Regions from separate parts of the Jeotgalibacillus malaysiensis genome, predicted to be linked through region 1. Evidence: riboswitches for the same ligand, from Rfam matches in the RefSeq annotation. Region 1 holds a riboswitch; the other holds the start of a gene.

Region 1 (8,086 bases):
CGCTTCTGTATGTTCCGCTTTATCCATGATTTCAGCATTCTTTTCGACAATGACTACTTTATGCTGCAATTCAAAATGCTGAAGCAGTCCAGCTATCGTTTTCACTGTGTCTGGTACCTCTACCTGATCTCCATTGATCGTCAATCTCATTTTCTTCACCTCGCGATTGAATTTGTATTCCTGGTCAGCCGGTCCAGACGAAAAGAGGATAGATCGACTGCAGGTGATTTTCCTTCAATCAGATCCGCCATCACTTCTCCGGTAATTGGCGACAGTAATATGCCATTTCTAAAATGACCTGTCGCAATAAACAACCCCTTGTAATCGGGATGTTCATCTAAATAAGGCAGGCCGTCAGCGGTTTGCGGCCGGATACCGGTCCAGGCTTTTTCCCACTCGCCCTGCGATATGGAAGGTACCAGCTTACGGGCGTTTTCCATTAATGAAAAAATTCCCTCCAGCGTGACTTTTTGGTTAAACGTATTTGGCAGGACTGTTGCTCCTACAATGATTCTTCCGTCTTTTTTCGGGACAAGATAGCAGCCCGGCGTGAAAATGGTGCTTGTTAATAAGGGAGCCTCTGTCCGTACGGAAAAACATTCGCCTTTCACGGGATACATGTTGAGCTGTAGGCCTGTTTTCGTTAACAGCTTCTCGCTCCAGGCGCCACCTGTTACTACAACGTTACTGCTCATAAAATCACCTTTATTCGTAGTAACCCCTGTGATTTTTCCGTTAGAGAAATGCAGGGAATAAACCTCCAGACCTTCTTTAATCACGCACCCGAGTGCTGATGCGGACTTTAAAAAACCTAATGACAGCTGAGGTGCTGATACCTGACCATCTTTTTCAAGGTACATGGCCCCAATGACTTCATTTGACAATGCCGGCTCTCTCTTTCTCGCTTCTTTACCAGTAAGCAGCTCCGCAGTTTCTCCATTCTGTTTGTGGATTTTACTGATTCTCTGGTGTTCCTGCAGATCCCGCTCAGTTAAGGCAAGCCTCAGCATGCCCTTTTCCACAAGCTCAATTTCAACACCGCTGGTCATCTTCAGCTCATCTGCCAGGTTGCCAAATAACGCTCTGCTCGTTCTCGCTAATTGAAAAAGCGGACTCTCTCCATCTAACTCGGCCTGGGCGCCAAGCATTCCGGCTGCTGCTCCGGATGCTTTGCCTGCAAGTCGGTCTTTTTCCAGCAGCAAAACCTTCATTCCTCTTTTCGATAAATTAAACGCTATTGCTCCACCGATGACTCCGCCGCCAACGACTATGGCATCGTACGTTTTATTCATGTAACTCTCTCCTTACCTATTTCAGACATCATATTGTTTAGATAAATAGGATCGATATTGCTGTACCGCTTTTAAAGGGTTTTTTGCGCCCAATATCCCTGACATGACAGCGATTCCTTGTGCTCCTGCTCCGATCACATCTGCACTGTTTGCCGGTTTAATTCCACCAACTGCTATGACCGGAATAGAAATTGATTGAGATATAAAGCTTAGCTGCGCTAACCCTTGCGGAATTAATCCCGGTTTGGATTGAGTTGAATAAATATGCCCAAAGATGACATAATCCGCCCCTTGCTGCTCAGCAATTTGAGCTTCCTCAAGGGAATGAACTGAACAGCCAACTGTCAGGTTTTTAAATGTTTGTTTTACGAGCTCAACAGGCAGCGAATGAAAAGCTAAGTGAACGCCTCGCACATTTGTAACGCAGGCAACATCCGCCCGGTCATTAATGATTATTTTTGAAGGGGGGACTCCCGTGTTTATTAAAAGCTCTACCATTTCATATATTTCTTTTGCTGTTTTGGTTTTTTCACGCAAATGGATAAAATCGATTTCCGGATGAATGCTCTCAATCATGTCTGCTAATTGTTCAGATTTTTGTGTTCCTGTCGAGATCAAATGCAACTTTCCGGGTTTCAATATTTCGCCCCCTTTCTTTACACTTATCACTTTTCTTAAAAGAAAATCTCCTGACAAATAAAAAAAAACCACTCCAGCGATGGAGTGGTTTTGGGTATGTTTTATGAATGAATATAACATAGATCAACCACTTCCCTACGCTAGTTTCAACTAGATCAGGTTCGAAGGGTCCGGATTGCTCCGTCTCAGTCCCGAAAGACTCCCCTAGTGTTTTTATATTCAGTTTTTTTAAATTCTATAAAGTTAGCGTAACATCTTCTGTAGGATTTATCCAGTTCATTTTATATACAACGCTCTGAAGTGAAAATTCCAAGAAAAAAATTGTGTATTACTACCATAGTTGAAGCGTGCGGGAAGAACGCTGTGCTATCCTTCCTCCAGCAGGTTTCAATGAATTAAGATAACATCTGTAAATGAGAGTGGATTCAAGCACTGAAGATGACAGTTGCAATCAGTAGTGTAAATCCGGGCTTTCTCTGATTCATTTCTTACATATCAACCTGAATATACATGGAACTAACAATTGAGGCAGAATAAAAGGAATCCCGCTGCCTGAGTGAGAGGCAATGGGATTTTTGATCCATAACAACTTAATGTTTTATCGGTGGAATCGTGATATTTTTTTCATCATTTAGGGAAACATGTAACTCATGCTCCCGATTCATTGAAGCGAAAAAGACATCCCTTATATCAACAATGCCTTTGTTAGATAACTGTTGTTGCAGCCAGGCTTCATTCAGATTAAAATCCTTCAAAACGTTTGAATAAATGGTTCCTTCTATAATAACCGGAAAGGAAATAGCAGATGTTGTTTTTGCCATTTTCATATCTTCTAAGGTAACTGAATGCTTTTGTGGTTTCTTTAAAACGCTCAAAGAACCATTCGCTTCGATAATGGCTGTTTCAACTTCACTAATATCAAAAACGCTTTTTTCCCTGAGCATTTGAAGGATATTATCAATCGAATAACGGATTTTCTTCATGTTTTGATTGAGGAATTTTCCATTTTGTATAATCACAGTCGGTTCAAATGTCAGCAGTCTCCCTATTTTCCGGTTGGAAATCTTCCACTTTGCAACAACCTTCTGAAGAATGCCAAGCGCAATGACTGCAGCTGCAGTCGGGAGATGGTCAATATTTGGATCTGCAATATCGGCTCCAACAACTGCCCCCAATGTGAGGATAATTAAAAAGTCGAAGATCGGTAATTCCCCGATTGCCCGTTTTCCCATGAATAGGGTGACAAAGAGTAGCAGGGGTAAAATTGTAATGATTCTCCCAAGAACCAGAAGTATATCCTTTATAGATTCAACCATTTCTTTTACACCCCTATCTGCACTTTTAAATTACCATCCTCAGCTTAGTTTAGTCATAAAGAAATTAGATATTAAAAGCTTGCCCCAATGGTCGGCCGGACTTACCTATTTCTGCTGAGTAATTTCTGCCAGTATTTCAAAGGAACGGAGACGGGCTTTTTGATCGTAAACCTGGGCGATTGCCATGATTTCATCGGCTTGACTTTCATCCACAAACTTTTCCAGCTGTTCTTTTACAGTTTGAGGACTGCCGATAATCGAGGTGCCTAATTGACTCTCAAGGGCAGCTAATTCATAGTCGCTCGCTATATCCTTAATATTATCCACTGGCGGCTGCAATGGGATTTCGTTTCCGCGCATCAAATTCAAGAACTGCTGCTGTAATGTTGTAGCCAGCCATTCAGCTTCCTGATCCGTGTCGGCCGCAATGATGTTCAGCCCTACCATTGCATGCGGTTTGTCCAGTACTTTAGATGGCTTAAATGATCGGCGATACAGCTCGATAGCCGGCAGTGTGTTATGCGGTGAGAAATGGCTCGCATAAGCAAATGGCAGGCCAAGCTCTCCTGCCAGCTGGGCACTGAATCCGCTTGAACCTAACAGCCAAACAGGGATGTTTAGTCCCTCACCCGGAACTGCTCTTATACGACTAAATCCTTGTCCCAGAGAAGGGTCAAAGTAATTCCGGAGCTCAGCCAGCTGCTCAGGGAAATCTTCTCCTGAACTTCTTAAGTCACGTCTTAATGCACGTGCTGTATGCTGATCAGTACCCGGTGCGCGGCCCAGGCCAAGATCAATACGTCCTGGATATAATGATTCCAGCGTACCAAATTGCTCAGCAATCACAAGAGGTGCATGATTCGGCAGCATAATACCGCCTGAACCTACCCGGATTTTTGATGTGCCTGCTGCAACGTGGGAAATGACTACCGATGTTGCGGAGCTTGCGATAAACGGCATATTATGATGTTCAGCGAGCCAGTACCGGTTATACCCAAGCTTTTCAGCAAGCTGGGCCAGCTCCAACGTATTGCGAAAAGAATCAGCAGGTGTACTACCCTCTGAAATTGGAGCGAGATCCAGGACCGAGAATGGAATATCGGTCATTTTTTTTGTATGATTTTCAGACATATGCTCATCTTCCTTCTTATAAAATTATTTCAATCCTATAAAAGAATTTACAGGTTGTTTTCTTAGTCTTTTTTAATGCTTCAATCTGAATCACTTGAATGTAACTGGTCAAAAATCTCTGTAAGAGCGATCATTTCATCAGCGTCAGCCGCCACTTGAACGGCTGACTTCCTGCTTATATTCAATATAATTTTTAAAGCCGGCCTGTACCTTAATGGGTTGGAAAGTAAGGTAAAACAAATTCTCCAAGTTCCTGAATGACTTCCTCTGGAGGACGCTTAGAAAAATACAGAACAAAAGCCAAATGGTTAACACCAATCGCTTGAAATTGATGAAGCAGATCAACTAAACGGTTTCTTCCCACGGCATAGCCTAAGGGTATGGGAACAGGCATTTCATCGGGATTTTCCAGTAAATCGATGAAAAGGCTTTGAGAGAAGGGTTTAAAATCTCCTGGAGTATGAACTTCAGTTAAAGCACGATAATCCTGAATCAGCTGCTCCTGTTGAGTAAGGCCTCTTGGGTATTGAATCCACCCATCCCCATTACCGGCGATCCAATCGATAGACTGGTTACTAAATCCAGTCACCATGGTCGGAATGGAAGAGACGGGCTTTGGAATTAACCTCATATCTGTACCATCAATCAGACCGGTTCGACTGTTGATTGTTGGCTGGTCCTCTCTTAAAAGCTGGTCAAGAACTTCAAAGTTTTCTTTAAATAACAGACCGCTTTCCTGCTTGGATACCCCCAAAGCCGTAAAGTCTTTTTCCCTGTCTCCTGATGCCACGCCCATAATCAGCCGGCCTGGAAACAATTGATCTATTGATGCAGCTTCCTTGGCTACTCTGACTGGGTGGCGCAAAGGGAGAACTACACTTCCTGTCACTAACGCAATGTGCTTCGTATAGGCAGCAAGATACGTCAAGTAAATCCATAAGTCGTACTTTTGGCCGTTATCATCAATATTCAAGTTCTGCATCGTCACATCACGGAGCCATAAGGAAGCAAAGCCGTATTCCTCAATTTGACGCGCAAGCGCAAGCTGATTCTCCATAATCGGATTTTTAGACATCCTGGCAGTCGGGAGGACAAATCCGAGTGTCATTTTATCTTTCTGGTACATGCTGTTATAAGCACGATGATTTTGAAAACTCACTCCTGGTCCTCCTTAAAAGGTTATATTTTTAAGCCTATATACTTTTCAAGATTTTTAATGGTTTCTTCATTGCGGCGATAATAAGTCCATTGTCCGATTCGTTTCGACTCCACCAGCCCGCTTTGCAACAGGATGGACAAATACTGGGAGGTGGTGGACTGTGATAGTCCTACCGTACTGCGAATATCACTAACACAAACCCCGCCTTCAAAGTCCTGTTCTTTTATAACATGGGCCTGCGTGGAAAAATTATGTTCAGGTTCTTTTAACATTTGCAGGATATTTACTCTTGTTTGATTTGACAGAGCCTTGAAAATTTCAACTGCCTGTTCGTCATTTATCATATTTGATTCCGTATCCAATGCTGCCAGCCCCTTTCCGATCTTTGATAATCTAAATATGGATATTGATAATTCGCAATATCTCTATATTATGAACCTCTAAACCACAGAATCAAATTTTATGCTTTAGACTGTACTTGGAGAAAGCTTTAAAGGAACTGCACAAATTAGCCTGGAGAACAGTTGAGTGAGAGTTGAGGGTTAGGTTACTCACCTTTAGACCTGGTCCCTATAAGGGTAAATGCGGTTTCAGCTGGAAGGGATCACTGACAGGCAAAGACAAAATTTATAAAGCCAAATTGACCTGTTAATCGAGTGGCAAACTTGGTGTAAATGGAGTTATTATGTTATTTTTGTGTCTATACTATAACAATGTATAAACACGTTTATTTTTAAAATAACAATCCAATTTTTCAATAAATGGTAACGGTTGAAGAATTGCAGTTCAAGATAAGCAATATGAGATATGAAGGGAATGATGAAATGAGTTTACATGACCATGAAATATCAACAATTAAGCAGTCACTTGAAAACCGTGTAGTCGCTTTGCCTGATGGAACCGCTCTTCCTGTCATTGGTCAGGGAACATGGTACATGGGTGAAAATCCTCAAGCGAAAAATAAAGAAATCAAAGCTTTGCAGCTTGGAATAGAGCTGGGCATGAAGTTAATCGATACGGCTGAAATGTACGGAAATGGCGATTCCGAACGTTTAGTTGGGGAGGCAATCAAGGAGCGTAGAGATCAAGTCTTTTTAGTATCGAAAGTATATCCTCATCATGCCGGGTTAGATTCAATTGAAAGCGCATGTGAAAACAGTCTGAAACGACTGGGAACAGATCATCTTGATTTGTATCTTTTACACTGGAGAGGCCGGGTTCCATTGGCAGAAACGATAGAAGGAATGGAGAGACTGCGCAAGGATGGTAAAATTGCAAGGTGGGGAGTTTCTAATTTTGATACGGAGGATATGAAAGAGTTGTGGGATACCGCTAACGGCAAAAAATGTGCGACAAATCAAGTACTGTATCATCTGGGTTCCAGAGGAATTGATTATGACCTCCTGCCATGGCATCAAGAGCATAATATGCCAGCTATGGCCTATAGTCCCCTGGCCCAGGGAGGGAGCTTAAGAAGACAATTACTAAGCGACCCGGTCATCCTTGAGGTTGCTGAAAAACACAATGCACAGCCATTACAAATTGCGCTTGCTTGGACTATTCGATCAAACAACGTAATTGCGATCCCAAAAGCGGTTCAGGAAGAACATGTCATAGCCAATGCTCAGGCTGCTGCGATTCAATTGACCACAGAAGATCTGAACAGCCTTGATGAGGTATTTCCAAAACCAACAAGTAAAATGCCTCTGGATATCATTTAAGATGAGAGGGGGGACAAAGAATCTGCACTCTCTTACCGCGAGACGCTGTCTATGTCCCTTCTCAAAATCTGATGTTGTCAACAGCGTCCTAATGTACAATTCATCACTGGACTGAAGATAAGATTCATAACATTGTTTCAAAAATATTTTACAAATTACATATTAAAATTGAAGCGATTCCGTTTTATGAATGATATCAATGATTGATCAGGTACGCTCAAATGTTGAACCGGCAAATTATCCGTAAACTTGACAAGATAAACTGTAACGTTTATTATTACAGTAGTTTGATCGATTTATAATAAGATGCAGAAGCTAAAAGATAATTAGCTATGTTGATTGCTAAGGAGGCCGGCCATGAATAGTGATTTTACACTTGCCATTCACAGTTTATCTTATCTGGCGTTGCAGCCAGACCGAATGTCAACAAGTGATGATATCTCAGAGAGTGCCGGTGTCCACCCGGTACGCATTCGTAAAGTGCTAAGCTTGTTAAAAAAACATGGATTTATAACATCAAAAGAAGGAACAGGCGGCGGATTTATTTTTACCCGGGAGCAGAGCGAAGTTAATCTTTGGGATATATATATGATCACCTCTGAAGGTACTTTGCAGCCTAAGTGTCCTGATTCAAATGAAAAGTGTATTGTCGGAGCCAATATGAAAACAGTATTATTTACAATTTTCGTAGGTGCGGAAGAACATTTAGGTGAATATTTAAAGAACTATACAATTAAAGAAGTTGTCGATCTTGTAAATCAAGGACAAAATAGCGGCTGTAGCTGATAGCCGCAACTTCTTTTTATTAAATGTAATAAAAAATATTAC
Region 2 (8,086 bases), 1.3 Mb from region 1:
AGGCTCAATGGGACCTACGACTAAAACGTTAAGTGTTACTGGTGGGGCGACATTTGAACAGCTGAAAGATTCATATGCAGAACAGGCAAGAGGCTTAATTGACGGCGGAGCAGATCTCCTGCTGATTGAGACAAGTCAGGATTTATTAAATGTGAAAAGTGCATTTCTTGGAATTCAGGATGCCTTTAAGGTAACGGGCAAAGAATTGCCGTTGATGATCTCAGGGACGATTGAGCCGATGGGTACAACACTTGCTGGTCAGACGATCGACTCTTTTTATATCAGCGTTGAACATATGAACCCTGTATCAGTCGGATTGAACTGTGCAACAGGCCCTGAATTCATGCAGGATCATATCCGTTCACTTTCAGAGATCAATCAGTCATATGTCAGCTGTTACCCGAATGCCGGACTGCCTGATGAAGAAGGGATCTATCATGAAACACCTGAAACACTTGCTAAAAAGTTGAGCGGCTTTGCTGAAAAAGGCTGGCTGAATATTGTGGGCGGCTGCTGTGGAACAACGCCTGCTCATATTAAAGCCATTGCTGAAGCGATGGAAAAATATGAGCCGCGAACGCACAAGCCTAAAAAAGAACATACTGTATCAGGTATTGAGCCATTAATCTATGATGACCCATCGATGCGTCCACTGATGATTGGTGAGCGTACAAATGTCATCGGTTCACGTAAATTCAAGCGCCTCATTGCAGAAGGGAAAATTGAAGAGGCCTCAGAAATCGCACGTGCACAGGTGAAAAAAGGTGCTCATGTCATTGATATCTGTCTCGCTGACCCTGACCGTGAAGAAGAAGCGGATATGGAAGTCTTCATGCAGGAAGTTGTGAAGAAAGTGAAAGTGCCCCTTGTCATTGATTCGACAGATGAAGCGGTCATTGAAAAAGCGCTGCGCTATTCACAGGGGAAATCAATCATTAATTCAATTAATCTTGAAGATGGACTTGAACGCTTTGATGCAGTAGTGCCGCTTGCTAAACAATACGGCGCTGCACTCGTTGTCGGCACGATCGATGAAAAAGGGATGGGGGTTTCAGCTGAAAGAAAGCTTGAAATTGCTGAACGTTCCTACAAAATCCTGACCGAAGATTACGGTGTTGACCCGACTGATATTATTTTTGATCCTCTGGTATTCCCGGTTGGCACAGGGGATGAACAGTATATCGGTTCAGCTAATGCCACAGTTGAAGGAATCCGCCTGATCAAAGAAGCTTTTCCTGAAACCCAGACTGTGCTCGGTGTCAGTAACGTGTCATTTGGTCTTCCCCCGGTTGGCCGTGAAGTGTTAAACGCAGTCTACCTGTATCACTGCACACTCGCAGGACTAGATTATGCGATTGTGAATACAGAGAAGCTGGAGCGTTTTGCTTCGATTGATCCTGAAGAAGTAAAAATGGCTGAAAAGCTGTTATTTGATACAACAGATGAAACACTTGCGGCATTCACAGCATTCTACCGTGGCAAAAAGAAAGAGACATTATCTGATCTGCCTGATATGACGCTTGATGAGCGGCTTGCTTATTATGTTGTGGAAGGTACAAAAGAGGGGCTGCTGCCTGACCTTGACCTCGCACTAAAGGAATTTGATGAGCCACTTTCTATTATTAACGGGCCTCTGATGACAGGAATGAAGGAAGTCGGCAGACTCTTTAATGACAATCAGCTGATTGTAGCTGAAGTACTCCAGAGTGCTGAAGTCATGAAAGCAGCAGTTGCCTTCCTAGAACCGCACATGGAGGCATCTGATGAATCATCATCTAAAGGGAAAGTCATTCTTGCAACTGTAAAAGGTGACGTGCATGATATCGGTAAAAACCTAGTTGAGATTATTTTAAGTAATAATGGCTATGACGTGGTCGACCTTGGCATTAAAGTAACACCGCCTGAATTAATCGAAGCCATTGAGCGCGAAAAGCCGGATATCGTCGGTTTGTCAGGACTACTCGTTAAGTCAGCACAGCAAATGGTGATCACAGCAGGCGATATGCGTGAAAAAGGTCTTGAGGTTCCAATCCTTGTCGGAGGCGCAGCGCTGTCCCGTAAGTTTGTTGATACAAAAATCTCCAATCATTACGATGGACTTGTGCTGTATGCAAAAGATGCAATGAATGGACTGAGCCTGGCCAACCAGCTGCAGGATGAGCTCGAGCGTGCAAAACTGAGTGAGGAAATCTTTGCGAAGCAGGAAAAGCTTCAGTCCCAGGAACCAAGACCGGCTAGGGAAGCAGCAGTCAGTGTCCTTGAAAAGCCGCCTGTGGCAGAAGCTCAAGTATTTGTACCGAACGATACGAAACGTCACGTGATCAACTCTTATTCAGTCGCTCACGTTGAAGCGTATATTAATATGCAGATGCTCCTTGGTCACCACTTAGGTGTAAAAGGAAAAATCTCAAGATTGCTTGAAGAAAAAGATGAAAAGACGCTGATGGTAAAAGAAACAGTGGATCGCCTGATTGAAGATGTGAAGCGGGAAGGACTCATCACCCCGGCTGCTGTCTATCAATTCTTCCCGGCTCAAAGTGAAGGGAATGACGTCATTATCTATCACCCTGAAACCGGTCAGGAGATTGAACGTTTTACATTTCCGCGTCAGCCGAGAGCACCATACCTTTGTCTTGCAGATTATCTCCGTTCAAAAGAGAGCGGCGTAATGGATTATGTAGGATTCTTTACTGTCACAGCCGGCAGAGGGATCCGTGAAAAAGCGCAGCAATATAAAGAAGAAGGCAGGTTCCTGGAAAGCCATGCACTTCAGGCGCTCGCACTTGAAACAGCAGAAGGATTCGCAGAATTGCTGCACCAGCAAATGAGAGATCGCTGGGGCTTCCCGGACCCTGTTGACTTCACGATGCAGGAACGCTTCAGTGCCAAATACCACGGTCAGCGTTTTTCATTCGGTTATCCGGCATGTCCTGAGCTTGAGGATCAGGAAAAGCTCTTCAAGCTGATCAGCCCTGAAGAAATCGGCGTTCAGCTGACAGACGGCTTTATGATGGAGCCTGAAGCGAGTGTGTCAGCGATTGTGTTTGCGCATCCTGATGCGAGATATTTTAATGTGATGTAATTGTGCGTTGTGTGTGGGATGGTGGTTCGACGCTCGTTCGCTGGTGTTCGGCGTTTGAGTAGGCATGTTCGAGAGTAAATGCGCGGTGTTCGCTGTTAACGTAGTGATGTTCGACGTTTAACAGGTACACTTCGACACTTCAGGACTATTGACTCACCACCGAAACATGTTTTAGCCAACCAAAAAAGCCGGGGATTTGCTCCCCGGCTTTTCGCATGTCCATCTATTAAAGTTCCTCCGGCCTCGCACTCGGTACCTTTACAAACGATCTGCGCTTTTTTAGCAGCGCATGAATCGTTAATAATTCAAAATAAATATAACTTTTATCAGGCAGCTCTTCTTCGTCCGTCTCACCCTTGAGCTCATGCCGCAGCAGCGCAAGTGCATCTGCATCCATCGGCTCCTGTTCACCGGTTCTGATAATCCGGTTGTTCAGCTGTGAAATGAGTGTGCGGACTGCCTGTTTTTCTTCAACAGACCATTCAGGTGCATCATCTGAAGGCAGTGAAATCAGATTTGCTAAATGAAAAGACAGCTGTCTCAGCAGGTAAATCTTTTTTTGCAGCGTCTGGATTTCGTTCATTTCCTCCCGTTTATAAGAATGATAGTGCCATTCCTGAAGCTGAAATCTGCAGAACATATCTGCCCGGTCTAGCTGAGTACGCAGCTGGTTGGATGCGGATTCAAGATTCATAGGTGAGTTTTTCTGATCCAGCAGCTCATTCATTCTTTCAGCAAGCAGCTGGGTGAGTTTAGCCTGTGAATCAGAAATGAGTGAAATGATCTGATCCTTATATTTTGGCGGCATCAGTAAAAAGTTAACGAGTGTGGAAGTTAAAATGCCGATTCCTGTTGTGCCAAGTCTTTTAACAAATTCAAGCAGAAAGTGATCTTCTGTCCCTGGAATCATCGCAACCGCAGTCAGTGTCGCAACCAGCATTCCTGCATCAAGCTTCAGTTTATAACAGATCCAGATCGTCAGCACTGCCGAAATTGTATATGTAATCGCCGTATCCCCGAGCAGGAAGGTGGCGAGCATCGCAATGGAGGCCCCGATCGCAGATGCAGGGAAACGGATTATTCCCTTTTTGATTGAATCGGCAGCTGTCGGCTCAATCGTTACAATCGCTGTAATGACAGCAAAAACAACTGGCAGATTAAACAGCTGACAGATCAGCGCAGTTAAAAACACTGCAACACCTGTCTTTAAAATTCTGCCGCCGATAAATCTTCTTTTTAACCATTGCATATGATCCAGGAACCTCCTTTTTTAGTAAATTAGACGTGTTATAGTATAGCATACAAAAAGTTGGGGAGATGACATGATTCAGAATATAAGTTACAATGTTCATAGATGCAATTTCCACAAGGGGAGCCATATAGGCTGAGAGTGAACGGATTTGTTCAGACCCTTCGAACCTGTAAGTTAATGCTTACGCAGGAATGTGGATGGAAACGGACTTTTCAAGGGTCTCTGGGTTTCTATCCCCGGGACCCTTTTTGTATGGAGTGGCCCGTTGAATTCCCCTCTGTGCGAGCTGCATCGATTTCGCAAAAGGAGGAAGACATATGGAGCGTAAAAAGTTATTATTTTTAGTGGAGGTTGCGATTTTTTCAGCAATCGGTATTATCCTTGACCAGTTTTCATTCAGTCTCTGGCCACAGGGTGGTTCAATCAGTTTTGTGATGGTACCAATTATCCTGATGGCATTTCGCTGGGGCTTAAAAGGTGGTCTGTTAACAGGATTTCTTGTAGGTCTGCTGCAGACAATGTTCGGTGCCTATATTATTGATCCGGTTCAGGGGATTCTTGATTATCCGCTGGCATTCACTGTGATTGGATTTGCGGGTCTCTTTGCAGGTGTAGTGAAGCGTTCACTTGAAGAAGGCTCAATGAAAAAAGCTGCCGTCTACATCACAGCTGGTGTATTCATCGGTGCACTTCTGAGATTTATCTGTCATTTTCTTGCCGGCGTGATCTTCTTTGGATCGGGCAGTGAAGGCGTACCGGCATGGCTGTTCTCACTTGGCTACAACGGTTCATACATGGGCCCTGCGTTCATCCTGACATCCATTGTCCTTGCGACACTGCTGATCTCAGTACCAAGAGTCGCAACGAACCGTCAGATGACAAGTGCCTGATAGGCTTAAATAACTGGTTCATTTACGCTTCAGGCGGACGCTTTCCGGACGGAGGTTGCCAAGCCTCCTCGCCTTCGGCTCAGGGGTCTCGGCTTCCCTCTACTCGTCCCGGAGTCGTCGCCTTACGCTGCAATGAACCTAAATTTAATACAAAAAAGAAGATGACTTTTGACAAAAACGTCATCTTCTTTTTTATTTTCAGTCTAGATATATTCATCACTTACTACAAACGTGATATGTACTTTACTATCTTAAAGGAAGACATATATAGTTTAATCGGAGCGTAAGGGGGCGACTCCAACGCGAGAAGCAGGACAGGTGAGACCCCGCAGGCGCGAAGCGTTGAGGAGGCTCACCGCCGGCCGCGTGGAAAGCGTCCCCCTGAAGCGCAGATTAAACGGTTATTCAAGAACTAGCATCTTTCATGCAATCCACACCATACATATGATATAGTGAACCATTATAAAGCAAGGGGAGAATCGGAATGATCGTAAAAACGAACGAAGAATTAGAAGCGCTGAAAAAAATCGGCGCAATCGTTGCTGAGATCCGCGATGACATGCGTGCAGCAACTAAGCCCGGTGTAACGACCGCTGAGCTTGATGAAATCGGTAAGCAGAAATTTGAACAGTACGGTGCCATTTCAGGCCCTAAAGGTGAATATGATTTCCCTGGCTATACATGTATCAGTGTAAATGACGAAGTTGCGCACGGCATCCCTGGTGACCGTGTCATTAAAGAAGGGGACCTTGTGAATATTGATGTTTCAGGCTCTCTGGATGGTTACTTTGCTGATACAGGCATTTCATTTGTTGTAGGTGAGAATGCAGCGCTTGAAAAACTGTGTGCAACAGCAGAAGAAGCTTTTACACTGGCGCTGAAAAAGGCAAAAGCCGGTTCTAAAAAGAGCCAGCTTGGGAAAACTGTTTCACGTGTTGCCAGACAAAACGGCTATCGGGTCATTACGAATCTGACAGGACACGGTGTCGGAAAGTCTCTTCATGAAGCACCGGACCATATCCTGAACTATCATGATCCGTGGGATAACGAATTATTAACAGAAGGTACGGTCCTTGCATTTGAACCGTTTATTTCATCAGGGGCTGACTTTGTTGAAGAGCAGAATGACGGCTGGACGTATAAGACACCGGATGGCAGCCTAGTGGCACAGATCGAGCATACGATTGTAATCACAAAAGGCGAGCCTATTATTCTAACTGAATCTAAAAAAGCATAGGAAAAAGGACTTGTGACGATCACAAGTCCTTTTTCTTATAATTGAATTTCCTTCGCTTTTTTACGCTGCTGCATAAAAATCGCAGCTGCAAGCAGGAAGAATGACAGGGCTGTCGGGACAGAAATCCATGATGAGATTAATAGCATCACAAGGACCCCCGTTCCTCCAGGCGTGGGATTCTGTGTGGCGATCTGATCAATCTGCAGCAGGTAATAAGCTGAAATAATGAAGGTGAAGATCAGAAAGACCACGTTTGTGATCCAGAGCCATTTAACATTTTTTCTTAAACCGAAAACGATTGAAATTGTCATTAGTATTGGTCCCACGAGAAGTGTGATCAAAAACATTGCGAATAATAATTGCCCGTCCAACATAAAACCTCTCTTCAAAAAATCTTCTTTCACTATTCTAACCTATTTGAGAGGGAAATGCCCCGGTCATTATTTAAAAGTTAGTGTCCTGCTGCTGTAGCTGGATTTTTTCTTTTTGCGGAAAACGAACAGGCCGATAAAAATCACTGCACTGAGCACATAAGCTGTGAATACGACTGCAGATTCTTCACCTTCATTCTGTACACCGATCCCGATAAATGCCCATATAAAAACGAGCGGGTAAATCCAGTCGCTTTCTTTGTAGCGGATCCCAAGCGCCAGTGCTGTTGAGATCAATAGCAGGGCAATAGTCCATATTGGTGATGAGATGCCGAGCCCATCCCAGCCGGCTTCATTCAAGGTGTAAGCCGTGTTGGCAACGGTTGCTACACTGACCCAGCCCATGTAAACAGAGAAGGGGAGGATGTCAAAGAAACTGTACTTTGTTTGCTTGATTTTTGCGTAAATAATAATGATTGAGATGAGTAAGCCAACAATCACCGCGACTGATACAGGAAAGAATTCATAGTGCCACAGCAGAATCCATGAAATATTTAAAAGGCAGCTGATCTGAAACATAAAGGAAGTGGATTTATAGACTTCTCTTTTTCTCTGAGACTTAAAAGCACCTTTTAATACCCACAAGCCAAGCAGTATGTAGATCAGTCCCCATATAGAAAACACATAACCGGCCGGTGTGAATAATACATTCAGCCGATTTGAAATTTCGCCTGTGGTCTGTCCGTTAATCGGAAGTATGTTTGCCAGTGCATTAACGGTAATGACAGCTGCAAGCGCAATGAAATTGAGCCAAAACTGTTTCATGTTAAAACCTCCTGTCTGTGTTCTATTCCCTTCAAACAGAAAAAAATCCTTCAGACGAGCTGGTTTTTTACAAGCGTCATTTTTAATTGCAGATAGCTCACTTCCTCAGGCAAAGCCTCTTTTAACGCCTTAAGCCCCGGAACGTCCACTTGTTCTCTTGTGGACAGAATTAACTGTTCGGTTTCTTCATCAAACCACTTCTCAAAATCAAGCGGGTGACCTTCTTCAAATGCCTTTTGCAGATGACGCTCAATTGTTTGCGTTGTAAGTGCTCGGAGTTTTGCAATCTCTGAAATAGTTTTCCCGTCCTGATATAACTCGTAAGTGAACAGGTGACTTGGCTGATCAGGGTCTGCAGTCACTTCAGGCTGCTTTGGCGCCTGAGACTGGTCAGGTGCCGGGACCATGTTTTTGTTTTTGCCATGCTGT

The links. A riboswitch is a leader RNA that binds a small molecule or an ion and turns the genes downstream of it on or off. The one in region 1 is predicted to bind thiamine pyrophosphate.
Region 2: it holds a riboswitch for thiamine pyrophosphate, as region 1 does, so the genes downstream of both, thiT (energy-coupled thiamine transporter ThiT) here and tenI (thiazole tautomerase TenI) in region 1, are expected to answer to the same signal.

The regions. Positions count from the first base shown of each region.
Region 1 covers NZ_CP085252.1:3,477,368-3,485,453, reverse strand. Annotated here, with positions in the region: gene thiS (sulfur carrier protein ThiS) at 1-150, opposite strand, end outside; gene thiO (glycine oxidase ThiO) at 156-1,292, opposite strand; gene tenI (thiazole tautomerase TenI) at 1,314-2,051, opposite strand; TPP riboswitch at 2,047-2,147, opposite strand; gene LG330_RS18075 (DUF421 domain-containing protein) at 2,522-3,247, opposite strand; gene LG330_RS18070 (LLM class flavin-dependent oxidoreductase) at 3,353-4,378, opposite strand; gene LG330_RS18065 (TIGR03571 family LLM class oxidoreductase) at 4,590-5,537, opposite strand; gene LG330_RS18060 (ArsR/SmtB family transcription factor) at 5,558-5,881, opposite strand; gene LG330_RS18055 (aldo/keto reductase) at 6,362-7,258, shown strand; gene LG330_RS18050 (RrF2 family transcriptional regulator) at 7,616-8,044, shown strand.
Region 2 covers NZ_CP085252.1:1,140,650-1,148,735, forward strand. Annotated here, with positions in the region: gene metH (methionine synthase) at 1-3,082, shown strand, start outside; gene LG330_RS06310 (aromatic acid exporter family protein) at 3,309-4,331, opposite strand; TPP riboswitch at 4,441-4,543, shown strand; gene thiT (energy-coupled thiamine transporter ThiT) at 4,652-5,224, shown strand; gene map (type I methionyl aminopeptidase) at 5,709-6,461, shown strand; gene LG330_RS06325 (hypothetical protein) at 6,497-6,832, opposite strand; gene LG330_RS06330 (tryptophan-rich sensory protein) at 6,902-7,657, opposite strand; gene recQ (DNA helicase RecQ) at 7,708-8,086, opposite strand, start outside.